DNA from 2 places in the Neorhizobium sp. P1_A6 genome. Region 1 is predicted to be linked to the other one. Evidence: riboswitches for the same ligand, from Rfam matches in the RefSeq annotation. Region 1 holds a riboswitch; the other holds the start of a gene.
The links. Region 1 has a riboswitch for cobalamin ahead of AC1D3C_RS23610 (CbtB domain-containing protein). Riboswitches for the same ligand answer to the same signal wherever they lie in the genome.
Positions count from the first base shown of each region.

Region 1 (7,734 bases):
ACCGCTGAACCTGCTGACCGATATCGGTGGCGTGGCCGTCGGCCATGCCACTGATCTTGCCCTGGGGTCGGGCGTCACGGCGATCATCTTCGACGAACCGGCAATCGCCTCCGGCTCCGTCCTCGGCGGCGCGCCGGGCGGCAGGGATACGGCTCTGCTCGATCCGTCGATGACCGTGCAGACGGTCGATGCCTTCGTGCTGTCGGGCGGCTCTGCCTTCGGTCTCGATGCGGCCGGAGGGGTGCAATCGGGTCTGCGCGAAACGGGTCGCGGTTTCCAGGTCGGCAGCGTCCGCGTGCCGATCGTGCCGCAGGCGATCCTGATGGACCTGCTGAACGGCGGAAACAAGGACTGGGGCTTGCATTCGCCCTATCGCGAGATGGGTTACGAAGCCTTCCGGACCGCCGCCAAGGGTGAGTTCGGGCTCGGAACCATCGGCGCCGGAACAGGCGCGACGACGGCGACGTTCAAGGGCGGCATCGGTTCGGCGAGCGCCCGGACTTCGACGGGCCATACGGTCGCGGCACTGGTTGCCGCCAATGCCCTGGGCTCGGCGACGATAGGCGAAGGCCCGCATTTCGGGGCCGCTCCCTTTGAAGAAGGGAATGAATTCGGCGGCCTTGGACTACCTCCGACCTTCGACAACCGCATGCGCCTCAAGGGCCGCAATGTGACGTCGACGACGATAGGCGTCATCGTCACCGATGCCGTGCTGACCAAGGCACAGGCGCACCGGCTTTCCATCCTCGCCCATGACGGGCTTGCCCGTGCCATCCTGCCGGCACATCTGCCCTTCGACGGCGACACGATCTTTTCGGCGGCGACCGGGGCGAAACCTTTAAGCGACCCCTCGGATTTCATGGAAATCTGCCATCTGGCGACGCTGGTAACCGCCCGTGCCGTGGCCCGCGGCGTCTACGAGGCGACGGCTTTGCCCAATGCAAGCGCCCAGATCGCCTGGCGCGACAAATTCACTTCGCCGGCTAAATAGTTTTCAAGGCTTCTTGGAGCCGCGGCCAGTCGCGCTCGCAGGGAAGGCCGATCCTCAGATCCTCGGGCCGTTCCTCGAACCGGCGCACCAGAATGCCCTGCTCTCCAAGATGCCGGAAAACCGCCTGCGCGCGAGGATCCCGGATGAAGCGGAACAGCGACGTTCCATCCGTGACAGGTATTCCGGCAGCACCGAGCAGTGCATCCAGCCGCGCCGCATCCTCTTTCAGCCTCAGCCGCATCGCGCCCTGCCATCCGACATCGGCAAGTGCCTCGTTCGCCACGTGCAATGCCGGGCCAGACACCGCCCAGGGACCCAGCCGGTTCTCGATTTTCGCCACCGCTTCCGGACGCGAAATCACGAAACCGAGCCGCAGGCCCGCCATGCCGTAGAACTTGCCGAAGGAGCGCAGCACCACCAGCCCGCCGGCATCCACCGCGTCGGTGACGCTCGATGCGTCCGAGACGTCCATGAACGCTTCGTCGACGATCAGCAACCCGCCCTTCGCGCGCATGACTGCTGCGAGCGCCAGAAGATCGGCGCGCGGGATGATCCGTCCGGTCGGGTTGTTGGGATTGACGATGACGGCGAGGTCCGCTTCCGCCAGCCGATCCAGATCGTCGGTTTCGGCGACCTCGAAGCCGGAAAGCCGCGCCGCGCGGGCATGCTCAGCATAGGTGGGCGAAAGAACCGCAGCACGGCCTTTCCGGGCGATCAGATCAGCGACCATCGGCAGCAGGATCTGCGTCCCCGGCCCCGCCGCGACATGTGCCGCCGACGGCGCGCCGTAGGCAGTAGCGGCAAGGCCCTTCAGCCTTTCCGCCGATGCGACGTCAGGCAGTCGCGTGAAAGCATTGTCGGGCAGGGGCGAATACGGATAGGAATGCGGGCTGATACCGGTGGAAAGATCGACCCAGGGTTCCGGCGCATGTGGAAACAGCGCCCGGGCGCGGGAAAGATTGCCTCCGTGCTGTATCGGATCGCCAATTTCACCGCCAATCTCAGGGCCTGCCAATTTCATGTTCCTTCTCGCATTTTTCGCCCTGATCACGGAGCGTATCGTGGGTTATCCGGACTGGCTGTTCCGGCGCATCGGTCATCCGGTCACCTGGATCGGCGCACTGATATCCCGGCTCGACCGCGATCTGAACCGCGAAAGCGACGATTTCTCCACGCGCAAGCGAAAGGGCGTGTTCGCGCTTCTGGCGCTTCTCGGCATCGCGATCCTGCTCAGCCTGGTGATCGAATACGACCTGAGAATGATCCCCCTCGGGCCGATCCTGCTGGTCGTGATCGCTGCCAGCCTGCCGGCGCAGAAGAGCCTTGAAACCCATGTCGAGGCCGTGGCGACGGCGCTGCGATACGGAGGCCTGGACGCCGGGCGGAAAGCGGTCTCGAAAATCGTTGGGCGCGATCCGGAAAAGCTCGATGAAGCGGCCGTCTGCCGCGCCGCGATCGAGAGCCTGGCCGAGAATTTTTCGGACGGCGTCGTGGCGCCGGCCTTCTGGATGGGGATAGGCGGTCTCGCGGGCGGCGTCGGCTACAAGGCGGCCAATACCGCCGACAGTATGATCGGCCACAAACTGCCGCGTTACGAAGCCTTCGGCTGGGCGGCCGCGCGGTTCGACGATCTCATCAACCTGCCCGCCTCGCGCCTGAGCGCCCTTCTCTTCGTGGTCGCAGCAGGTTTCATCGATCGCGCCTCGCCGGGCAACGCGATCCGCGCCATCAGGCGGGATGCCCGCCATCACCGGTCGCCGAACGCCGGCTGGCCGGAAGCGGCGATGGCCGGCGCGCTCGGCATTGCGCTTGCCGGACCGCGCAGCTATGGCGGACAGATGATCGAGGCGCGGTTCATGGGCGAGGGTGGGCGCTCCGAGCTCACCTACGACGACATTCGCCGCGCGCTGAAACTCGCCCGCGTTGCCGACGCTCTGCTGATCGGCCTTTTCGGCCTTCTGGCGCTGATCATCTGGCAAGTTTGAGCAGCCCATCGAGATCGAGATGCTTTTCCATATGGGCGGCCAACCGGTCGAGTACCGCATCCACCCCGGCCTCATAGTCCAGGCCTGATGCCGAGCCACCAAGCCGCTTCAGCCAGGCCGACCGCTGCCGGTCGTCGGAAAACAGACCGTGAAGATAGGTGCCCCAGACCCGGCCATCCGTGGATATCGCGCCGTCCGGGTTGCCGCCGACGATTGAGAACGGGCATTGGCAATCCACGCCCGACGTCCGTCCGATATGCATCTCATAGCCGGACACAGAAATTCCGTCGAAGCTTTCGCCCGAGACGGCCTCCAGCCGTTTATCGCCGGAAAGAACCGTCTCCACATCCAGCAAGCCCAGCCCTTCGATCGAGCCGGGCGGCCCTTCGGTTCCTTCGGGATCGGAAATGGTTTTTCCAAGCATCTGATATCCGCCGCAGAGGCCGAGCGTCCGACCGCCGCGGCGGACATGGGCGGCGATATCAACATCGAAACCGGCCGCCTTCAGCACCCGCAGATCGGATATCGTCGCCTTCGAACCCACCAGCAGCACGAGATCGCAATCGCCGGGAATGACCTGCCCCGGCCGAATCCGGATGAGGTCGACATCCGGCTCCGCTTCCAGCGGATCGAGATCGTCGAAATTGGAGATATGCGGCAGGATCGGCACCGCGATCCTGATCTTCGCACCAGCCTTCCGCACCGAAGGCGTATTGAGGCCGAGCGCATCTTCGGCCGGCAGCCGGGCCGCATCGGCAAAATGCGGCAACAGCCCGACCGGTTGCCAGCCCGTGAGTTCCCCGATCATCCGCATGCCGTCGGCGAACAGGGCCGGATCGCCGCGAAACCGATTGACGATAAAACCCCGGATCATCGCCGCATCTTCGGGATCGAGCACCAGACTGGTGCCGGCAAGGCTGGCAATCACCCCGCCGCGTTCGATATCGCCGATCAGCACCACCGGCACGTCGGCGGCCCGGGCAAACCCCATATTGGCGATGTCATTCCGACGAAGATTGATTTCCGAGGCGCTGCCGGCGCCTTCGACCAGGACGAGATCGGCCTGGTTGCGGAGGATGTCGAAACTTTCCAGGACCCGCGGCATCAGTGTCCGCTTGAGCATCTGATACTCGGCGGCCTTGGCGTTGCCTTCGACCCTGCCTTGCACCACCACCTGCGCCCCGACCTCGCTCTGCGGCTTCAGGAGCACCGGGTTCATGTGGACGCTGAGCGGCGCGCCGGCGGCGCGCGCCTGCAACGCCTGCGCCCGGCCGATTTCGCCGCCATCCGCAGTGACTGCGGCATTGTTCGACATGTTCTGCGGCTTGAACGGCATGATCTTCAGGCCGCGTAGCGTAAAGGCGCGGGCAAGCCCGGCCACCACCAGCGACTTGCCCACATCCGAGCCCGTTCCCTGAAACATCAGCGCCCGAGCTGGCTTGACCCCAACCATGGCTAAAACTCGATGCCGGCCTGGGCCTTCACGCCCGCCTTGAAGTGATGCTTGACCAGCGACATCTCGGTCACCATGTCGGCCGCCTCGATCAGCGCCGGCTTGGCGTTGCGGCCGGTGACGACCACATGCAGATCCGGCCGCCGGGCCTGTAACGCGGCGACGATTCCGTCTAGATCGAGATAGTCATAACGGAGCGCGATGTTGAGTTCGTCGAGGATGACGAGCCCGATCGTCTCGTCCGCCATCAGCTCAAGTGCCTTTTCCCAGGCCTTTTCCGCTGCGGCGACATCGCGCTTCAGGTCCTGGGTCTCCCAGGTAAAACCTTCACCCATCGTGTGCCAGACGACGCGGTCGCCGAAGACGGCAAGCGCCGGCTGCTCCCCGGTCGACCAGGCGCCCTTGATGAACTGGACGACGCCGACCCGGCGGTTGTTGCCGAGCATGCGCAGCGCCAAGCCGAAGGCGGCGGTGGATTTGCCCTTGCCGGGCCCGGTATGGACGATGAGAAGGCCCTTTTCCTGGGTCTTCTCGGCCACTTCCGCATCCTGAACCGCCTTGCGGTTCGCCATCTTGGCGCGATGACGCTCGACGGACGCCTCGTCGATCTCCTTCACCGGGAGACGAGCTTCGCCGAAGATCCGGCAGAAGCTTCCTCGCCAGCGCGGAACTTTTCGCGGACGACACCGGCAAGCGCCCCGAGCACAGCCCAGAACACCAGGTTGGTGGCGTAGACGGCGTTGACGAAGCGGGCATAAAGATCCATCGGCACGGCCGTTTCATGGCTCGGCGGCAACGGCGCGCCAACCAGATGCGGCGCAATCAGAAGCACGATCGCAAGCGCCGCGAACACGGCCGAGCGGGTATAGGCGAGCAGGCCGAGGCCGATCGCCGTGCAGACAGCCGTCGAGACCCACCAGATCTGGCGCGGACCGAGTTCCGCAGCCGGCATGCCGGGCAGTTCCGGCGGCAGGCCGAGGCCGGGTGCAAGGATGACGGTGAGAAAGCCGGCAATGCCGAACATCAGGCCACCGCGCCAGCCCTTGAAGCCGCCGAACGCTTCCGAAGCAGCGATCAGGACGAGGGCAAAACCGATAGCCGACAGCATGTCCGCCGCAAGCGTGTAAATGAAACGTTCGAAGCCATCGGCGGGAGCCCAGGCCTCTTCGCCGTGGTGATGCTCGGCGGCGGATGCCGTGGCACCTGCGGCAGGTGCAGCGTCATGGCTGTGGCCGGCCTCGGGCGCAGCATTTTCAAACACCTCGGCCCGCAGGATCAGCGGCACGGTGGAGAAGCTCTGCATCACGGTCAGCAGCAGTCCGGACAAAAGCCCGGCGATCACCGCCGTGAAGACGATGTTGCGAAACAACGACATTTGGGAGAACTCCTCAGTGGCAGGGGAAGGCGAGCGAGTGGCGCGTGTCATGCGCGGCATTGTGGACGACTTCCAGATGCGAGAAGCCGACAAAGCCAACGATGAACAGGCCGAGCAGGGCCGTCATGCTGAGGGGAATGATCTTCGAGGCGGAAATGGTGACTGCAGTTGCAGTAGTTGCAGTAGAATTCGTAACCATGGTCTCGTCCTTTCGCCCTCCACCCGAGGGCCGTTCACGTTCTTTGTCGCCTCTGGCAGGTCTCCTGGCTCGCGGATCGGACGCCTTCTCCCGCCTTCCCAGAAGTCCGTTGGCCGGATTTCCCAGTGGCATGACGGCCGGACGGCCGTTTTGGTCGAAGACTTTCCGCTTACAGTTGCGGGGGCAGCCGCGGGTTGGACGGCAGAATTCCGTCGCACCGCATTCCCTCTAAAACCCTTTCGGGCACCATAGGCTCGGTCACTATAGACGAATTCGGCGTCACGGCAATCGCCTTTGCGACGCATTGACATGGGCCTGCGACCGGGCTTACTTGAAGAGAGATGGTCCCTTTCCGGCAACGGGGAGGGCTAAGAGAGAATGCGGTGCGATCCCTTTTCAGGATCAATGCCGCGGCTGCCCCCGCAACTGTAGGCGGCGAGCCATTGCCTAAAACGGCCATTTGGCCGTCAAGCCACTGGGAAATCCGGCCAACGGACTTCTGGGAAGGCAGGCAAATGGCGACGACCCGCGAGCCAGGAGACCTGCCGTCCGATTCATTTTGCTTCACCGGGCGGGGTGCTCCGGAGGAAGTTTCTCGATCACCGCAGAGGGATTTTCGACCTTCTGCTCCGCGCCCCGATTTTTCGACCCCGGCGGGAACGCGGCTGACCGATGAGTGACCACCGACCAGATGATCCGGCAACCGCCGGCTCGGCAGATGTGACGATTTTCGTCTGCACCAATTGCCGCGACGCATCCGACGGCGAAGTCCGGCCGGGCATCGCGCTGATCGCGGCGCTGCGTGAAGCAGCAAGCGGCAAACCGCTGGCGGTCAAGCCGGTCACCTGCCTTGCCAATTGCGAAAAAAGCCCGAGTGCCGCCTTCAACCACAAGAGCGGCTGGTCCTATGTCTTCGGCCATCTGTCGCTCGACAATGTCGAGGATATCGTCACCGGCGCGATGATGCTGGCCGAGGACGAGCGCGGTTTCCTTCCCCTTCGCGGCCGCCCGACCTGCCTGCGCGGCAAGGGCATGACGGCCCGTATTCCACCCTTTCATCACCATGAGGACATGCCATCATGAGCGTTTCGTTCGACCGCGTTCCCTGCACCGTCGTTACCGGGTTTCTGGGAGCCGGCAAGACCACGCTGATCCGCAACCTGATCGAAAACCTGAAGGGTAAGCGGCTGGCGATCATCGTCAACGAATTCGGCGATGTCGGCATCGACGGAGACGTCCTGAAGGGCTGCGGCATCGAAAGCTGCCCGGAAGACAACATCATCGAGCTTGCCAACGGCTGCATCTGCTGCACCGTGGCGGACGATTTCGTGCCGGCGATCGACCGTATCCTGGCCATCGAACCCCGCGTCGATCACATCCTCATCGAGACCTCCGGCCTTGCGTTGCCGAAGCCCCTCGTCCAGGCGTTCCAGTGGCCTGACGTCAAGGCACGGGTGACGGTCGATGCGGTGATAGCCGTGGTCGACGGACTGGCGCTCGCCGAAGGCCGCGTTGCCGACGATCACGAGGCGCTGGAAGCGCAGCGCGACGCGGACGGCTCGATCGACCATGACGATCCGGTCGAGGAAGTGTTCGAGGACCAGGTCGCCTGCGCCGACATGATCGTGCTCACCAAGAGCGACCTCCTGGATGCTGCCGGCCTCGCGACCGCCAGGGATCGCGTTTCCGCGCATCTGCCACGTGCCGTGAAAATCGTCTCGGCCGCCAATG
Region 1 covers NZ_JBFTZM010000013.1:138,079-145,812, reverse strand. The annotation lists gene AC1D3C_RS23640 (P1 family peptidase) at 1-991, shown strand, start outside; gene cobD (threonine-phosphate decarboxylase CobD) at 984-2,012, opposite strand; gene cbiB (adenosylcobinamide-phosphate synthase CbiB) at 2,011-2,976, shown strand; gene AC1D3C_RS23625 (cobyric acid synthase) at 2,960-4,429, opposite strand; gene cobO (cob(I)yrinic acid a,c-diamide adenosyltransferase) at 4,432-5,046, opposite strand; gene AC1D3C_RS23615 (CbtA family protein) at 5,043-5,804, opposite strand; gene AC1D3C_RS23610 (CbtB domain-containing protein) at 5,818-6,003, opposite strand; cobalamin riboswitch at 6,041-6,269, opposite strand; cobalamin riboswitch at 6,329-6,567, shown strand; gene AC1D3C_RS23605 (DUF1636 family protein) at 6,676-7,086, shown strand; gene cobW (cobalamin biosynthesis protein CobW) at 7,083-7,734, shown strand, end outside.

Region 2 (7,171 bases), on a different contig from region 1:
ACGAGGCGGCGAGCTGCGTTAGTCCCTCCCTAACGACGGTTCGCCCTGATCGCGAGCGTATTGGCAAGCTGACGGCCGAGGCGATCGTCGCACGGATCAACGATGCCAAATCATACACCGCACCCGTCGAATGGGAGCTTATCGTTCGGGAAAGTACAGTTCGATAGCTCCCGGCCATCCAAGGCGGTTGAAGCGTTCGTCTCCAGCGTTCGTTCGACATCCCACTCTCGGTCCATCTCCGCCAGTCTTGTTTCGATCTGCATCGCGATCCGGCAAATGTCGATCATCGCATTCCGGGGATTGACAACGATTGCGTTAGTAATGTTATAACATACAACGAATCTTGACCAAGGTGGCCATCAATCTGGAGACAAGTCATGTCACCGCAGAAAATTAAACCAACCCCGGTGGCAGTTTTGACCGGCTATCTCGGTGCTGGCAAAACCACGCTTCTCAACCGCATCCTGATGGAGCCGCACGGAAAGAAGTTCGCCGTCGATGAGATCGGGATCGACAAGCGAGGGCCGTCACCCGTCTCGTCTTTTCTCACTCGAAACCGTCTGCTGACAGCTGTCGCGTCAGGCCTCATCTTTGCTGCTTCCGGAGCGTTTGCCGATGATGATCATGAGACGAAAGAGGCATGGCGCCTGTTTGTCGGCGATCATACGAATCCAGTCGTCCGCGCCATCGACTTCGAGAACGGCAAGGAACTCGGCCGCTACGACGTCAAGGGTCCTGCGGCGCTGACCGCCAGCGCGTCCGGCCGGAGCGTATTCGCCACGCAGTCGGATCATGACATCGTGCACGTCCTCAAGACTGGCATCGATTTCTCCGATCACGGGGAACATCGGGACCTGGAGGTCTCCGAGGTGGGGCTGTTGCCCGTGACTTTCGAGGGCAAGCGTCCTTTCCACGTCGTTCCGCATGACGACCATGCGATCCTCTTCTACGATCGAGGCGGCAAGGCGGATATCATCGACGAAGCGGCTCTTCTCGAAGGCAGGGCTGACGTGAAGACAATCGACACGACGAAGCCGCATCACGGCGTAGCGGTAACGATGGGTCGTTTCGTGCTGGTGTCGGTTCCAAACACCGAAGTCGAAACCAAGCCCGACGAACTGCCGCCGCGGGTCGGACTTCGCGTCGTTGACGAGACGGGCAGGCAGCTCGGCGACGTCGCGAAATGCACCGATCTTCACGGCGAGGCCACTTCATCCCTGCTGGTTGCTTTCGGTTGCAAGGAAGGCGTTCTTGTCGCCCGTCCTGGCGGACTTGATGGACCGAAACTGGAAATGCTCGCTTACCCATCTGACATGCCGAAAGGTTCGACTGGTACCTTGCTTGGCGGTAAGGCAATGCAGTTCTTCCTCGGCAACTACGGCGAGGACAAAATCGTCCTGATCGATCCGGACAGCGAGAAGCACTTCCGGCTGATCGCCCTGCCCACCCGCCGCGTCGACTTCCTGCTGGACCCAGCAACGCCGCGCAGTGCCTACATCCTGACGGAGGACGGTGATCTTCATGTGCTGGATGTGATCAAGGGCGAGATCGTTCGCAAGGGAAAAGTCACCGAGCCCTACAGCAAGGACGGTCACTGGCGTGATCCGCGGCCGCGTCTTGCCGTCGCGGACGGTCATGTCGCCATCACCGATCCGCGGCATTCGCTGGTTCGCATCGTCGATGCGGAGAGCCTGAAGGAAGTCCGCACGATCCCCGTCGAAGGAAAACCCTTTACGATCGTTGCCGTCGGCGGCTCCGGTGCCTCGCATTGAGGCGATATCCTTCGGTCCGCAATTGCAACGGCAGTTCCGGACCAGATCGTTTCATCGGGAGATGACGATGCAACATGCCCTCCCCGGCTCCTGATCACCTGCGAGACGACGGGTTGAGGTGCAGCGTTGACAGGCAGAGGAGGCCGTGTAAGTTCGCGGCGTCAAGGTTCTTCCGTCCTCGGACGGAAGCTAAGAGGGAATCCGGTCAAAACCGGAGCTGTCCCGCAACTGTGAGCGGTGAGCCCTTCGCCCAACATGTCACTGGCAGCCAATGCCGGGAAGACGGGCGATCAAGGCTTTGACCCGCGAGCCAGGAGACCTGCCTGACGATAGAAGTTCCGTGGTCGGGGTGTGCCACAGGAATGACGGTTTCGTCGGGCTATCTGTGCCTGCCGGAACCTTCATTTTTGCTGCCTCCTCCTTTGAGTGAGACGAAGGCAGTGAAACCACAGGGATTATCCTCCCAGAACGTATCCGGGCGCGCCGTCCTGCTGATTGCGAAATCCGCCTTTGCGGCATCGCCGCATCTGGAAATGCAACGGCTCGCAAAACTTGCAGCTGGCGTGACCGGAGCCGGAACGGTTCGGGTCGCCTTTACCGAACAGGGTACCCCCTCCCTGCGCGACGCGCTGTCCGATCTGCTCGACGAGGATGCCGAAACCGTCGTTATCGTGCCGCTCGTCCTGCCCATGGAGCCGAGCTTCCTTATCTGGCTGACGAAATCGCTGAAGCGCTGGAAAGCGGCCGATAGCCGGCGCTGGCCGGCCCTTTCGATCACCCGGGATATCGCCTCGAGCACGTTGATGGCGCGGCTGATAGGCGAACTGCTCGAAACCGCCGAAGCACTGGACGTGCCGCAGACCGACACGCCGCCCGTTGCCGAGGGATCGCTCGTGCCGGCCCAGAAACGCCGCGTGCTCGTCTGCCAGGGCGGTCCCTGCAACGCGGCCGGAGCCGATGTGATCTGGGGACATCTGCGCAACCAGCAGGAGCGGCAGAACCTGCGCACTGCCGGCGACGGCACGATGACCGCAAAATCCACCTGTCTCGGTCCCTGCAATCTGGCGCCCGTGCTGCAGGTATTTCCGGAAGGAACCTATTACGGCGGCGTCAACGAAGATGCGATCGACCGGATCATCGGCGAGCACCTACTCGGCGGTGGGATCGTCGAGGACTTCGCCTATCACCCAACGGGCCGCAAGCAGCGGCTTCGCACCCCATCCGAATAGAACAAGAGGAAAGAGAATTGACGTCGCACACTCTATCGCGCCTGGCCGCCGCCTGGCTCAGTGCCGCCATCTTTGTCACCGCAGGCACTGTCTTTGCAGCCGAGCCGGTTCGCGTCGGCGCCACCTACATCACCAGTGGCACGGACCCGGCCAAGGGCTCGAACGGCTGGGCGCTGGTCAGCCACGGGGTCGGCGAGAACCTCTTCACCGTCGATCGGGACGGCAAGCTCGTGCCTGAACTGGCCGAAAAGGCGCAGCGCACCGGCGACCTGACCTGGACCGTGACCCTGAAACACGGCCGCCTGTTTTCCGACGGCACGCCGGTGACAGCCAAAGCGCTGGCGGCGGGTTTCGACAACACATTTGCCAGCAACAAGGCGGCGCTCGCCACCGGTGGCAAGCTGACATTCGAGGCGGCCGACGACCTGACGCTGAAGGTGACAACCGAAAAGCCGGCGCCTTTCATCCAGGCGCTCTTCGCCGAATGGCCGCTGATCGCGTACAAACCCACCGCGGCCGGCAACGCCGTCTTCAGCGGTCCTTATCGAATCTCGGGCTTCAAGGCGGATGCCTCAATCACGCTCGAGCCTAACGCGCATTTTGCCGGCGCCGACAAGCGTTCGCCGGTTAATTTCCGCAAGTTCGGTGATGCGCAGACCCTGACGCTGGCGCTGGAAGCCGGCGAGCTCGATTTGGCTTTCGGCTTGCCGTCGGAAGTCGTGAGCCGGCTCCAGACAAACCCTGATCTGGCGATCAAGCCGTTCCCGGTCGGATACCAGTATCTCGCTTTCTTCAACACTGCCCGGCCGCCGATGGATGATGTGAAAGTGCGCCAGGCGATCGATCTGGCCTTCGACCGCAAGGAGCTTGCCACCGCGATCAACGGTGGCGACCCCGCCACCGGCGCCTACGCCTCCTATTTCCCCTTTGCGGGCAGAGAGGCACGCCCGACCGACCCTGCCAAGGCCGCAGCGCTTCTCGACGAAGCCGGCTGGGCAAAAGGCAGCGGCGGCATGCGCGAAAAAGGCGGCAAGCCGCTGCGTCTGCTGGTCATAACCTATCCGCAGCGTCCTGATCTCGTCACCATGCTGCCGGTGGTCAAGGCGGAACTCGCAAAGATCGGCATCGCCATCGATACGCAGGTGGTGGAAAACATCCAGCAGATGGCTGCGGCCGGTGACTTCGACATCGCGCTCTGGGCGCAGCACACTGCCCCGAGCGGCGATGCCGCCTTCTTCCTGAACTCGATGCTGAGAAGCGGCGCTTCGCTGAACTATGCGAAATATGCTTCACCCGACTTCGACGCGATCCTCGATCGATTTGCGACCGAAGGCGATCCGGCAAAGCGGGTGGCGATTGCGCTGGATGCCCAGCAGAAGCTGTTCGACGATGCGCCCGCCTCTTTCCTGGTGTCGCCCGTCTGGTATGTCGGCCTGTCGAAGCGGCTGAAGAACTATGAGCCGTGGGGATCCGACTACCACGTGCTGCGCGCCGATATCGGCGAGACGGAGTAGGGCCACGTGATGGGACTGGCCCGGTTCGGCATACAATCGATAGCGGGGCTGCTGGTGATTTCGCTCGCCTCTTTCTCGGTCATAACATTGATGCCGGCCGATCCGGTTGCGATCGCCATTCGCGTCTGGAGCCTGCCGGCGACGGATGAGACCGTCGCGGCGTTGAGGGCGGAGTGGGGCCTCGATCAGCCCGTGCCGCTTCGCTATCTCCATTGGCTGGCAGATTTCCTCGGCGGAGATTGGGGCCGTTCGTTTCGGACTGGAGAGCCCGTACTTGCCGAATTCGTTGAACGGCTGCCGGTTTCGCTGTCGCTCGGTCTCGCCGGCCTGGCGCTGGCGATCGCGCTGGCAATTCCGCTCGGGTTCTTCTCAGCGGCCTATCCCGGGAGTGTTGCCGATCGGATGAGCCGGGCTCTGTCGGTCGTCGTCCAGGCAGTGCCGGCCTTCTGGCTGGGCCTTGTCCTTCTCTGGGTCCTCGGTGTGCAGTTGCGCTGGGTCAGACCCTTCGCCAATGATTGGACGGCAATCGTCCTGCCCGTCCTGCTGATCGCGCTGCATTCGGTTGCCGTTCTCTCCCGCGTCTATCGGCGCGACCTGAAGGAAACCGCCGGGCAGGCGCATTTTCGCACGGCGCTTGCCAAAGGCCTTTCGGAACGCCAGGCGCTCTGGCGGCACGGCCACCGCAGCGCTCTCTACGCCCTGCTGTCGGCGCTCCGTTCCGAAGCAGGCTGGGTGATCGGCAGCACCGCGACCATGGAAATTCTCTTTGGCCTTGCCGGCATCAGCCAGTTCCTTGTTCAAAGCATCGCGGCGCGCGACCAGATGGTGCTGCAGGCCTATGTTATGGTCATTGCCGTCTGGATGCTTGTATTGAATGCCAGCGCCAATCTCGCCATGCGCCTTCTCGATCCGCGTCTCGCCCGATGCCCCGGTTGACCGTGCTTGCGGCGCTCGCCGTCTTTTTGTGTGTCGGTGGTTTTTGGCAGCCCTATGATCCCGATACGGTGGACATGCTTGCCCGTCATTCCGGCATGACCGCCAGCCATCTGCTCGGTACCGATCATCTCGGTCGCGATCTTCTGTCGCGGATCATGGCCGGCGGCTGGCGGACTGCCTGCGTCATCCTCTCGGTCGGCGCCATCGGTTTTTTGTTTGGCACCCTGCTGGGCACCGCCGCCGCCGTCCTTGGTGGCTGGCGCGAGAAGGTGATCCTGCGCTTCTGCGAGTTCTTCATCATGATGCCGACGCTCATCGTCGCACTGACGGCGGCGGCGATTTTCGGCCTGTCGCCGCTCAGCGCCGGACTGGCGCTCGGCTTGGCTGGCGTCGGGCCGCATGCGCTGCTTGCGCATTCGCTCAGTCAGCGGGTGCTCGGCCAGCCGTTCATGCTGGCAGCGAGGAGCCTCGGCGTTGCGCCGGCACGGATGATTACCGGGCATCTTCTGCCGAATACTCTGCCGCTGATGTTCGCCTATGTCGGCAACCAAGCGGGGCTTGCCGCAGTCGCCTACGCCTCGCTCGCCTTCATCGGCCTTGGGGCCGACCCGTCGAAGCCGGATTGGGGATCGATGCTGTTCGAATATCGCGTGTTTATCTTCGACCACCCGATGCTGATGATCTGGCCGGGGACGGCGGTTGCATTGACTGTCTCGGTGATAAACCGGGTTTTTGACGACGGCCAGGAGTGACTGCGTTTCGTCTGGTTTTCTGACGATCGATCACCGGCGCCGTGACACGGCTGCTGATCGAACGCTCATCGCGCAAGCACGCCGAACGGTGAAACCGACTTCAGGTCGGGATCCGCGATATCGGTCGCTCTCGCGACCTCAGCATGGCTCATGCTGTAGCCGTAGTCGAGGGCGCGCACACCGTCCATGATGAAGAGCTGGGCTTTGTCCAGGCCGGGTCGCAGGTTCCCCGTCACGGTGACCACCTCGTACACCCTCGAAAGATGGAATGGCTCGTCTGCTACGACATGGACCAATTGGTTCGGCGGTGGAGCCGCACTATGACTGCAGGCGCCGGCCCAGGGCACCAGCATGAACTCGTAGACGAGGTCGCCGTCCTGATCGACGGGCAGGATGAACCCGGTCAGCTCTACTGCACGGCTTTCGTCACGCCACGCGAGTGTTTCGCCCTGGGAGCGACTGGACGCCATGCCTGGTAACGCGACATCTAATCTCGATTGATCCGCAGGCCGCAAGGCGCTCCAAAGAACCGACTGGGGACCTGCATAGGCGCCGGACGCCGAATAGGTCATCCCGATCAGGATCGTCGTCAGTTTCAGGAGGAAAAGCGCGCGCCTCATCTGCATCTCCATGAGCGCAGCGCTCTCGCAAGAGAGAGGCCACTGCTGACGTGGATGTTAGCCCTATTTATCCACTTGGGTCAAAGCCAAGGTTGAAGGCGCGAGGTCAGAGTTTTCGTGTGGTCAGTCCAGTCGAACCTCAAAGGAAGCCTTCACATATCGGAACCGGCCGTGGCGGCGGTGCAGGATGATCCTGGGTGTATTTGGTGATGATCGGCTCCAGCGTCTCCTTCGCCCAGAACTTCGGCGCGCCGATCTCCTGCAGGCACGTGGCGTTCCAGTAAAGTCCTGATTTCTCCGGTGCCTTGCCCGTCGCCAGTGCCTTGGAGACAGCCGCGATGTCTTTTG
Region 2 covers NZ_JBFTZM010000002.1:364,475-371,645, reverse strand. The annotation lists gene AC1D3C_RS05885 (LacI family DNA-binding transcriptional regulator) at 1-167, shown strand, start outside; gene aztD (zinc metallochaperone AztD) at 378-1,772, shown strand; cobalamin riboswitch at 1,919-2,113, shown strand; gene AC1D3C_RS05875 ((2Fe-2S) ferredoxin domain-containing protein) at 2,213-3,001, shown strand; gene AC1D3C_RS05870 (ABC transporter substrate-binding protein) at 3,019-4,515, shown strand; gene AC1D3C_RS05865 (ABC transporter permease) at 4,525-5,451, shown strand; gene AC1D3C_RS05860 (ABC transporter permease) at 5,439-6,203, shown strand; gene AC1D3C_RS05855 (DUF3299 domain-containing protein) at 6,269-6,823, opposite strand; gene AC1D3C_RS05850 (hypothetical protein) at 6,963-7,171, opposite strand, start outside.
Region 2: linked by a shared signal. The riboswitch ahead of AC1D3C_RS05875 ((2Fe-2S) ferredoxin domain-containing protein) and the one ahead of AC1D3C_RS23610 (CbtB domain-containing protein) in region 1 are both predicted to bind cobalamin.